Regions from separate parts of the Mesorhizobium sp. M0854 genome, predicted to be linked through region 1. Evidence: predicted binding sites of a transcription regulator. Region 1 holds the regulator's gene; the other holds the start of a gene.
The links. Region 1 encodes HrcA, which represses chaperone genes, less so after heat shock. Its sites were predicted from a motif close to GTTAGCACTCNCNNNNNGNGAGTGCTAAC; they were not measured.
Positions count from the first base shown of each region.

Region 2: the regulator HrcA is predicted to act here: its motif matches at 2,827-2,855, upstream of groES (co-chaperone GroES).

Region 1 covers NZ_JAMYOL010000004.1:56,691-62,100, forward strand. The annotation lists gene NKH99_RS08735 (PQQ-dependent sugar dehydrogenase) at 1-1,260, opposite strand, end outside; gene NKH99_RS08740 (hypothetical protein) at 1,361-1,558, opposite strand; gene hrcA (heat-inducible transcriptional repressor HrcA) at 1,595-2,707, opposite strand; gene rph (ribonuclease PH) at 2,853-3,569, shown strand; gene NKH99_RS08755 (VOC family protein) at 3,603-4,013, shown strand; gene rdgB (RdgB/HAM1 family non-canonical purine NTP pyrophosphatase) at 4,028-4,675, shown strand; gene hemW (radical SAM family heme chaperone HemW) at 4,672-5,410, shown strand, end outside.
Region 2 covers NZ_JAMYOL010000003.1:314,961-320,370, reverse strand. The annotation lists gene NKH99_RS07345 (HlyD family secretion protein) at 1-449, opposite strand, end outside; gene NKH99_RS07340 (MarR family winged helix-turn-helix transcriptional regulator) at 446-925, opposite strand; gene NKH99_RS07335 (FAD-binding oxidoreductase) at 1,061-1,723, shown strand; gene NKH99_RS07330 (bifunctional helix-turn-helix transcriptional regulator/GNAT family N-acetyltransferase) at 1,764-2,699, opposite strand; gene groES (co-chaperone GroES) at 2,917-3,213, shown strand; gene groL (chaperonin GroEL) at 3,276-4,931, shown strand; gene NKH99_RS07315 (TetR/AcrR family transcriptional regulator) at 5,025-5,410, opposite strand, start outside.

The DNA.
Region 1 (5,410 bases):
CGGGCGGCCCCAGACGGCGTCGTTCGAGATGACGAAGCCGGTCATGAAGTCCTCATATTCGCCTGTCGGCTTGCCATCCCTGAATTTGAGCCTCACCACCTTGTAACCGGTCCTGGCGCCACGGTTCCACGAACCATGCATGGCGACGAAGGCGTCACCCTGATAATCCGCCGGGAAGTTCTTGCCGTCGTAGAAGGCTATATTCATCGGCGCCGAATGCGCCTGCATCAATACATCGGGGACAGTGGCCTTGCCGGCGAGGTCTGGCCGCTCGCCCTGATGGCGCGGATCCTCGTTATTGCCGATGTAGTACCAAGGCCAACCATAGAATCCGCCGTCCTTGACCGCCGTTGCAAATTCGAACGGCACATTGTCGCCGAGTTCGTCGCGCTCATTGACGACGCACCACAATGCGCCGGTGGCGGGCTGCACGGTCATGCCCGTACAGTTGCGCAGGCCAGTGGCGACAGTTCGGGGATTTTTCCCATCCGGGTCAAAGGCGAGCACATCGGCACGGCCGTCCTCGGAGCCCCAGGCCGCCCCGAGCGGCTTTGATTTGGCCCAGGCGTCGAGGCCGCTATCCGGCTCCTTGCCTATATCCTCGGCTACATTCGAGGCGGAGCCAACCGACAAATAAAGCGTTTTGCCGTCCTGCGAGAAGGCGATGTCGCGGGTCGTGTGACCACCCGACGGGATTTGGGCGACAATGGTTTCTGGTTTACCGGATGTCTTCAGGTCGCCATCGCGATAGGGGAAGCGGACGATGCTGTCGCTGTTCGCGACATAAACCCATTGCGGTTTGTCTCCTGGCGGATAGAAGGCGATGCCGTAGGGATAATTGAGCCCCTTGGCGAAGATCGCTTTCTCGATGGGCCTGGCGCTGCCCTCGGCGAGACGATAGACGCGTATTTGGTCGGCATGGCTGTTGGCAACAAACAGGTCGCCATTCGGAGCGACGCGCACGACACGTGGATTGACGATGCCGGATGCGATCATTTCAGCCGAAAAGCCCGACGGCAATTCTGGCTTGGCGCTTTCGGGCCGTTCCGCCACGCCGGCGCCGTTCGAAGCGGATTGGGCGGGGTCGGCTGCCGGCATGTCTCGCGGCCCAATCAGGCGTCGGACGCCAGGCCTGTCGGCGTGCCAATCGCCAAACGCGGCTTCGCCGTTGAGCACATTCTGGTCCGCCTGCTGGGCGGCTGCCGGTGTCGCAACAAGGAGGGCAGCGGCCAAGGCCGCAAAGCCGCCAGGTCGGATCATCAACGTCCTCCGGGATTCGCCTCGAACAGAGGCAAACGGCATCAGGCATTGATCGTTCCAAGCGGCCGCCCAGCACACGAGGATTTGAAGCCGAACCCGTTCAGTTGCCAGAGGCGTAAAAGTCGTCGTCGAGGCGCTTTTCCAGCGCGACCAGATCGGCCGGCAGCGGTAAACCCATCGCCCGCATCTCTTGCAGCTTCTCGCGCAACTGCTCTTGTACCTCGTGCTGATCCTCTGGCTGGTTGATCATTTCTTCGAGCAGCAGACTGATCTGGGCCTTGAACGATTCCAGCGCCATTCTTTTCTCCTCCTTGCGGCAGGCCCGCGGCGGCTCCTAGCTCAGCATGCGCGAAATCAGCTGCGCCGTATAGTCGACCATCGGTACTATGCGCGCATAATTCAGCCGCGTCGGCCCGATGACGCCGAGCGCACCGACGACACGCGCGTCCTTGTCGCGATAGGGTGCCACCACCAGCGAGGAGCCAGACAGCGAAAACAGCTTGTTTTCCGAACCGATGAATATGCGCACGCCTGGGCCTGCCTCGGCGAGGTCGAGAAGCTGGATCAGCCCATCCTGCGTCTCCAGATCCTCAAACAGATGCCGCAGCAATTCTATGTCGGCCTGGGCAGTGACGTTTTCCAGGAGATTGGCGCGACCGCGCACGATAAGCCGCCCAGGCACGCCGCTTTCAGCGCCTGCCCAGACCGCCAGGCCCTTCTCGACCAGATCCTGCGACAGCGTGTCGAGGGCCGCCCTGGTCTCTTCCTTGATGCGGGCGATCTCGACCCGCGCCTCGGCCAGGGTGCGACCGCGGATATGGGCGTTGAGGAAGTTAGAGGCTTCGTGCAATTGCGAGATGGTGATGCCGGCGGGCAGATCGATGACGCGATTTTCGACGTCGCCGTTCTGCGAGACCAGCACGGCCAGCGCCTTGGTCGGCTCGAGCTGGATGAATTCGATGTGCTTAAGCGCCGCCTCATTCTTGGCGGCGAGCACGAGGCCGGCGCCGCGCGACATGCCGGACAGCATCTGGCTGGCCTCGGTCAGCATATGCTCCAGAGTTGCGCCCGAGCCGGAGGCGCGCACCTGGGCCTCGATGGTGCGGCGCTCCTCGTCGGAGAGGTCACCAAGTTCCATGAAAGCATCGACGAAGAAGCGCAGGCCTGCCTGGGTCGGCAGCCGGCCAGCCGAAATGTGCGGCGCATAGATCAGGCCGAGATGCTCAAGGTCGCTCATCACGTTGCGGATGGTGGCCGGCGACAGCGACGACGGCAGGATGCGCGACAGGCTGCGCGAACCGACCGGCTCGCCATCCCTCAAATAGGAATCGACGATGCGCCGGAAGATGTCGCGCGAACGCATGTCGAGCGATTGAAGCGCGGGCGATTGCAGCGCGTGCGACGGGAGCACGTGCGACTGCAAACCGGGATCGACTGCCTTTGTCATTTCGAGCCAAAACCTCCGCCCCGAAGATATAGACTTCCGCGGTGTCGGCGCAACCGGTCCATTTTCCTTTGCGCGTCACGCCCCGTGCGGCTACAAGCCGGCCAAGATTCCCCGGCCAAGATTCCGAAGAAAGAAAGAAGCCTGAATGCGCCCTTCCAAACGCCAATTCGACGAAATGCGCCCCATCTCCTTCGAGCGCGGCGTCTCCAAGCATGCGGAAGGCTCGTGCCTGGTGAAGTTCGGCGACACGCATGTGCTGTGTACGGCCAGCCTGGAGGAAAAGGTGCCGGGCTGGATGCGCAACTCCGGCAAGGGCTGGGTGACGGCGGAATACGGCATGCTGCCGCGTTCGACCGGCGAGCGCATGCGCCGCGAGGCTTCGTCCGGCAAACAAGGCGGCCGCACGCTGGAAATCCAGCGGCTGATCGGCCGCTCCCTGCGCGCCGTGGTCAATCTGCAGGCGCTCGGCGAGCAGCAGATCACCGTCGACTGCGACGTGATCCAGGCCGACGGCGGCACGCGCACCGCTTCGATCACCGGCGGCTGGGTGGCGCTCTACGACTGCCTGCGCTGGATGGAAGCCCGCCAGATGGCGAGCCTGAGCAAGGTGCTGAAGGATCACGTTGCGGCAATCTCCTGCGGAATCCATGATGGCCAGCCGGTCATCGACCTCGACTACATCGAGGATTCCTCGGCCGGCACCGACGCCAATTTCGTCATGACCGGCAAGGGCGGCATCGTCGAGATCCAAGGCACGGCCGAGGGCGAGCCGTTCTCGGAAGAGCAGTTCGCGGCGCTGATGGGGCTCGCCAAGAAAGGCATTCAGCGCCTGGTCAGCTTGCAGCAAATGGCGGTGGCTTAGCTGCGGTCCAATATTGATGAGATTGGCGATCCTGTGACTCCTTCCGCAATCCTGGAATCAGCACTCTACGTGACCGACCTTGCTGCCGCGGAACGGTTCTATTCGGGCGTGCTCGGGCTCGATCTGCTCGGTAAGGTCGATGGCAGGCATCTCTTCTTCCGCTGCGGCGACGGCGTGCTGCTTATCTTCAATGCCGAGGCCACCAAAGTGCCGCCGCGGGCCGACGCCAAGCTGCCCGTGCCGCCGCATGGCGCGGTCGGCCAGGGCCATCTTTGCTTCGCCGCAAGCGCGGATGAAATCCCACGCTGGAAAGCGCATCTTGAGGCGAAGAAAATCGCCATCGAAAGCGAGTTCGAGTGGCCGCAAGGCGGCCGCTCGATCTATATTCGCGATCCCTCCGGCAATTCGATCGAATTCGCCGAGCCACGAATTTGGGGCATCTGATGCATTCGCCAACTATTCATTCGCTTGATGGGCATAAGATCATCGTCGCAAGCCACAACGCCGGCAAATTGCGAGAATTCGCCGATCTGATGGCGCCATTCGGCATTGAAGCGAAGTCCGCAAAGGAATACGGCCTGCCGGAACCGGACGAGACCGGCACCACTTTCGAGGAGAACGCCCTCATAAAAGCCTTGGCCGCCGCCAAGGCCACTGGATTGCCGGCGCTGTCGGACGATTCCGGCCTGTGTGTCGATGCGCTCGACGGCGCACCGGGCGTCTACACCGCCAACTGGGCTGAGACGCCGGACGGCTCCCGCGACTTCGGCATGGCCATGCAGCGCACGGAAGTGGCCTTGCAAGAAGTTGGCGCGATCACGCCTGCCCAGCGCAAGGGCCGCTTTGTCGCGGTCATCTGCCTGGCCTTCCCCGATGGCCAGGCGGAATATTTTCGCGGTGAGGTCGAGGGCACGCTGGTATGGCCGCCGCGCGGCGAGCTCGGCTTCGGCTACGATCCGGTGTTCTTGCCCGATGGGTTCGAGAAGACCTTCGGCGAGATGAGCGCGAAGGACAAGCATGGCTGGAAGCCCGGCCAGCCAACCGCATTGTCGCACCGTGCCCGCGCCTTCCAGAAATTCGCGCAAGCCCGATTGGCCGCCGTATGACCATGCTGCTCGACCGCAGGCCTGGTTTCGGCGTCTACGTCCACTGGCCGTTCTGCGCGGCCAAATGCCCGTATTGCGACTTCAACAGCCATGTCCGCCACCAGCCGGTCGACCAGGAGCGTTTTGCCCGCGCCTTCGAGACCGAGCTGGCGACGATGCGCGGCCGCACCGGGCCGCGCGAGGTGACCAGTATCTTTCTTGGCGGCGGCACGCCATCGCTGATGAAACCGCAGACCGTGGCGGCGGTGCTGGATGCAGTGGCGAAGAACTGGACGGTGTCTGATGGCATCGAGGTGACACTGGAGGCCAATCCCTCCTCCGTCGAGGCCGAGCGCTTTCGCGGCTATCGCGCGGCCGGCGTCAACCGGGTGTCGCTTGGCGTGCAGGCGCTGCACGACAAGGATCTGCGCTTCCTCGGCCGTTTGCACAATGTCAATGAGGCCCTGCATGCGATCGGCCTGGCGCGCGAGATATTCCCACGGCTGTCGTTCGACCTGATCTACGCGCGGCCCGGTCAGACGCCGGAAGCGTGGCAGGCGGAGCTCGAGCAGGCGATCGGCCACGCCGCAGACCATCTGTCGCTCTATCAGCTGACCATCGAGGAAGGCACGCCGTTCCATGCGCTGCATGCGGCAAGGAAGTTCATCATTCCAGACAATGAGCTTGCCGCCGATCTCTATGCGTTGACACAGGAGATCACCGCCGCGCGCGGACTGCCGGCCTACGAGATTTCCA
Region 2 (5,410 bases), on a different contig from region 1:
AGCGCCTGGCTGTAGGCCGCACGCAGCTGCTCGACATTGAGCCGTGCGCCGGCCACCGCCGCGTCGGCCTGGGCCAATGCGATCCGGTAGGGCTCGGGATCGATAGCGAACAACACGTCGCCCTGGTTGACAGACTGGTTGTCGAAAATGTCGACCTGAACGATGCGGCCCGCCGTATCGGCGGCTATCGACACCTTGGCCTGCTGCAGATTGGCGTTCTCGGTCTCCTGATAGCGGCCGCCGGTCACCCAGACATAGCTGCCGCCGGCGATCAACGCAGCGGGCAGCACAAACATCAAAAGGAAGCGGCCGGCACGGCGCTTCTGCTTCGGCGCCACCGGCGCCGGAGCTATCTGCGGAGCGACCGTTACCGGAGCTGCCGCCGGCTTCGCGGGAGCTTCCAGCTCCAGCTTGGCCGCATTCTCATCTAGTTTGGCTACCGCGTTCATGCTGCTGCGCCTTCCGTATTCTTCACTTTTTCCGAGGGCGGCGCCTCACCATCTGCAAGATTCTGCACCATTGTCTCCAGCGCCCTGACCAGGACGCGGCGATCTTCCGGCGAAACGCCAACGAGCGATTCCTCATAGACCTCGCCGGCAAGGCTCTTGACGTGGGTGTAGGCCGCGTTTGCCTTGGCGGTCGGGAAAATCATGCGCACTCGCCTGTCGGTTGCGTCGGGACGACGCTCTATCCAGCCGCCCTCCTCCATGCGATCGACAAGACGCGAGACGCTGATCGGCTCGATTTCGAGAAGCTCGGCAAGCCGCGCCTGCGCGACACCCGCCTCCTTGGCGACGCGGACCAGAAGCCGCCACTGCGCCGAAGAAAGGCCGAAACCACTGGCGCGCGCTTCGAAGCGCTTGCGCATCAGGCGCTGCACGTCGTGGATCAAAAAGCCCAATCTGTCGATGCCGTCGGAAACCATGAGCGACATATATAATAAGCGTGCTTATAATTCAAGGAGCCGGATTGTGCCAGAAGCCGGCGAGTGTGCATGGCAGTCGGTGCAGGGCGATCGTGGTTAGCAATTTATTACGCCGGGCGCTTGTGACGCGAAGCGATGCGGTTCTCGAGCGGCGCCCCGGATGAGCTGAGCCTGGATGCAGCACTTGTGACGGCGCCCTCGGGCGAACGCTTCTTCAGCATATCGGCGTGCTACATCGGCCCCCTCGACGAAGGCCAGCAAATCATTCAACCTCTGAGAGAGTATGGCACGCCAGTTGAGCGCCGGATTGCTCCTGTCCCCTATCTTCAAATCCAATCGGCCGGGGACAGCCTCTTTCCGCGCGGGCGGCGCTACTACTGGAAGGCGCAGTTCATGCGCGAAATCACAGATCAGGCGATCGATACCATGCTTGCGGCTTACATGACTGCACCCAGCGAATCGCTTCTGGTCCTGCAGCAGGTTGGCGGCGCCATCTCGCGAGTACCGATGGACGGAACGCCCTACGCCAATCGGGATGCGCTTTACGATTGCTTCCCGATATCGATCTGGGACTACCCGTCTGACGACGAAACGCACATCCGATGGGCGCGCGACCTGTGGGATGCAATGAGACCGTTCTCGACCGGCGGCGTCTATGCGAATAATCTCGGCGAAGAAGGCACTGATCGGGTTCTGGCGGCTTACGGCGAGAATTATCCGAGGTTGGCCGCACTAAAGAACAAGTATGATCCCACCAATTTCTTTCGCTTGAACCAAAACATTAAGCCTGCGACCTGAGCGACCGCCCCAGGCCGATGCTCGAAATTCTGCGGCGCTGCTACAGCTCCAAATTCCAGTTCTGGCCGACCAGATCCTTGCCGAAGGAATGGTGGCGCTCCTCGTTGGTCAATTTAAAGCCCGCAGCCTCATAGATGTGGCGGGCGGCGGCGAGTACGTCGTTGGTCCACAGCGTCAGTGTCCTGTAACCCGTGGCGCGGCAGAAGCCGATACATTCCTCGACCAGCCGCTTGCCGATGCCGAGGCCGCGCGCCGACGGCTCGACATAGAGCAGGCGCAACTTCGCCACCGCGTCCGACTGGCGCACGACGAAGACCGAGCCGACGACCTCCCCTTCCCGCTCGGCGATCCAGCTGCGTTCCCATTTCGGATCGAAGAATTTGACGAAGGCACCGAGGATTTCGGCGACCAGCGCTTCATAGGTTTCGTCCCAGCCATATTCCTGCGCGTAGAGCAGGCCCTGGCGATGAATGATCCAGCCGATGTCGCCGACTTGCAGAGGCCGCAGCATATAGGGAATTTTGGGCTCGGCGCTTCCGCCCAGCAAACGCTGCACCGTCTGCATGGCCTTGACCAGCCTGTCCTGTTCGGCAACCGAAAGCCGTTCGAGCAAAGCCGCGACCTGGTCGTGCGAACCCTGGTTCAGCGGCGCGAAGGCCTGCCGCCCGGCCTTGGTCAGCGCGATCGACGAGCGCCGTGCATCCGCCTCGATCGTGGCGCGCTCGACCAGGTCACGCTCCTCGAACTTCTTCAGCAGCCGGCTGAGATAACCGGCATCGAGGCCGAGATCGCGCGCAAGGTCGGTGGCGGTCAGGCCATCGCGATGCGCCAGCTCATAGAGCACCCGCGCCTCGGTCAGCGAGAAGGTGCTTTTCAGCAGCCCTTCGTCGAGCAGCCCGATCTGGCGGGTGTAGAAGCGGTTGAAGGCCCGCACCGCGTCGATCCGCTCCTTGCCTGGGTGATGATGAATGGTCATGGCATCCTCCTCCCGGCAAGATCAGCGATTTAGTTGACTTGGTCAAGTATCCGTTTGAAGCAATTGTCCTGATTATGCCCAGCGGGCGCCTTGACTCGCGCGAGTTGCCAGCCTATTTCAGCGCCACGTTAGCACTCCCCCAAGATGAGTGCTAACCACATGTCCGGCGCCGCCGGACGGAGGAACTGTTCTCACCATTCTCATCGAGGAATAAAAAATGGCAAAGTCGAAGTTCCGCCCGCTTCATGACCGCGTGGTCGTTCGTCGGGTCGAATCCGAATCCAAGACCGCGGGCGGGATCATCATCCCCGATACGGCTAAGGAAAAGCCGCAGGAAGGCGAGATCATCGCCGTCGGTTCCGGCGCCCGCGACGAAGCCGGCAAGCTCGTCCCGCTGGACGTCAAGGCCGGCGACCGCATCCTGTTCGGCAAGTGGTCGGGCACCGAAGTCAAGCTCAATGGCGAAGACCTTCTGATCATGAAGGAATCCGACATCATGGGCATCATCGGCTGAATATCGGCCTCACCCTCATTTAAATCTTCGGGCTCAATCCAAGCCCCTGCCAGGAGCTAAAAATGGCTGCCAAAGACGTAAAATTCTCCCGCGACGCTCGTGAGCGCATGCTGCGCGGCGTCAACATCCTCGCCGACGCGGTGAAGGTCACGCTCGGCCCCAAGGGCCGCAACGTCGTCATCGACAAGTCGTTCGGCGCACCGCGCATCACCAAGGACGGCGTCACCGTCGCCAAGGAAATCGAGCTTGAGGACAAGTTCGAAAACATGGGCGCGCAGATGGTCCGCGAAGTTGCTTCGAAGACCAACGACATCGCCGGCGACGGCACCACCACCGCGACCGTTCTGGCACAGTCGATCGTCCAGGAAGGCCACAAGTCGGTTGCCGCCGGCATGAACCCGATGGACCTCAAGCGCGGCATCGACCTCGCCGTCGCCGACGTCGTCGCGACGCTGATCAAGAACGCCAAGAAGATCAAGACCTCGGAAGAGGTTGCCCAGGTCGGCACCATCGCCGGCAATGGCGACGTGTCGGTCGGCTCGATGATCGCGGAAGCGATGCAGAAGGTCGGCAATGAGGGCGTCATCACCGTCGAGGAAGCAAAGACCGCCGAGACCGAGCTTGAAGTCGTTGAAGGCATGCAGTTCGACCGCGGCTATCTCTCGCCCTACTTCGTCACCAACGCCGAGAAGATGGTTGCGGATCTGGAAGACGCCTACATTCTTCTCCACGAGAAGAAGCTCTCCAATCTGCAGGCCATGCTGCCGATCCTCGAGGCCGTCGTGCAGACCTCGAAGCCGCTGGTCATCATCTCGGAAGATGTCGAAGGCGAGGCCCTGGCCACGCTGGTCGTCAACAAGCTGCGCGGTGGCCTGAAAATCGCCGCCGTCAAGGCGCCGGGCTTTGGTGATCGCCGCAAGGCCATGCTGGAAGACATCGCCATCCTCACCGGTGGCCAGGTCATTTCCGAAGACCTCGGCATCAAGCTCGAGAATGTCGGCCTGAACATGCTCGGCCGCGCCAAGAAGGTGTCGATCTCCAAGGAGAACACCACCATCGTCGACGGCGCCGGCAAGAAGGCCGAAATCCAGGGCCGCGTCGCCCAGATCAAGCAGCAGATCGAGGAGACCACCTCGGACTACGACAAGGAGAAGCTGCAGGAACGTCTCGCCAAGCTGGCGGGCGGCGTTGCCGTCATCCGCGTCGGCGGTGCGACCGAAGTGGAAGTCAAGGAAAAGAAGGACCGCGTCGATGACGCCCTCAACGCGACCCGCGCGGCCGTCGAAGAAGGCATCGTTCCCGGCGGCGGCGTCGCACTGCTGCGCGCTTCGCTGAGCATCAAGGCAACCGGCGCCAACTCCGACCAGGCCGCCGGCATCAACATCGTGCGCCGCGCGCTGCAGGCTCCGGCCCGCCAGATCGCGGCCAACGCCGGTGCGGAAGCATCGATCGTTGCCGGCAAGATCCTTGAGAACAAGGGGGCAACCTTCGGCTACAACGCCCAGACCGGCGAATATGGCGACATGATCGCCATGGGTATCGTCGATCCGGTCAAGGTTGTGCGCACGGCTCTGCAGGACGCGGCCTCGGTCGCCGGCCTGCTGGTCACCACCGAAGCCATGATCGCGGAGGCTCCGAAGAAGGAGTCGGCTGGCGGCGGCATGCCTGGCGGCATGGGCGGCGGCGGCATGGGCGGCATGGGTGGCATGGATTTCTAATCCAGCCAATCTCGCAAGCTTTCGGAAAGGGCGGCAGCGATGCCGCCCTTTTTGTTTGCTTCATAGCGGGCTGCCCCGGCTCAAGCGGCGATATCAATGCACCGCGGCAGTGGCACTCTTGGCCGGCAAAGCGCCCTCAATCAGCGCCGCGACCTCATCGGCTACCGCCAGCACCGGGGCGCGGTCGTGGGTGGCGCGTGCGATCACCATCAGCCCTTCCAGCGATGATTCGACCAGCAGCGCCAGCGCGTGCGCGCGTCGCTCGGGCACCCCTGCCCTGACGAAGGCCGCCCTGAGCAAGCCTATCCATTGCTCGAAGGCGGACCGGCACAATTCGGCCAGTTCCGGCATGTCGATCGGCGAGTCCAAGACCACGGGCGCGATCGGGCAACCGAGCGTGAACCGATTGTCTTCCAGCATGCGCGCGACCGACTGGTAGATGTGGTGGACGGCCACCGCCGGGTCCTTTTCGGCCGCAA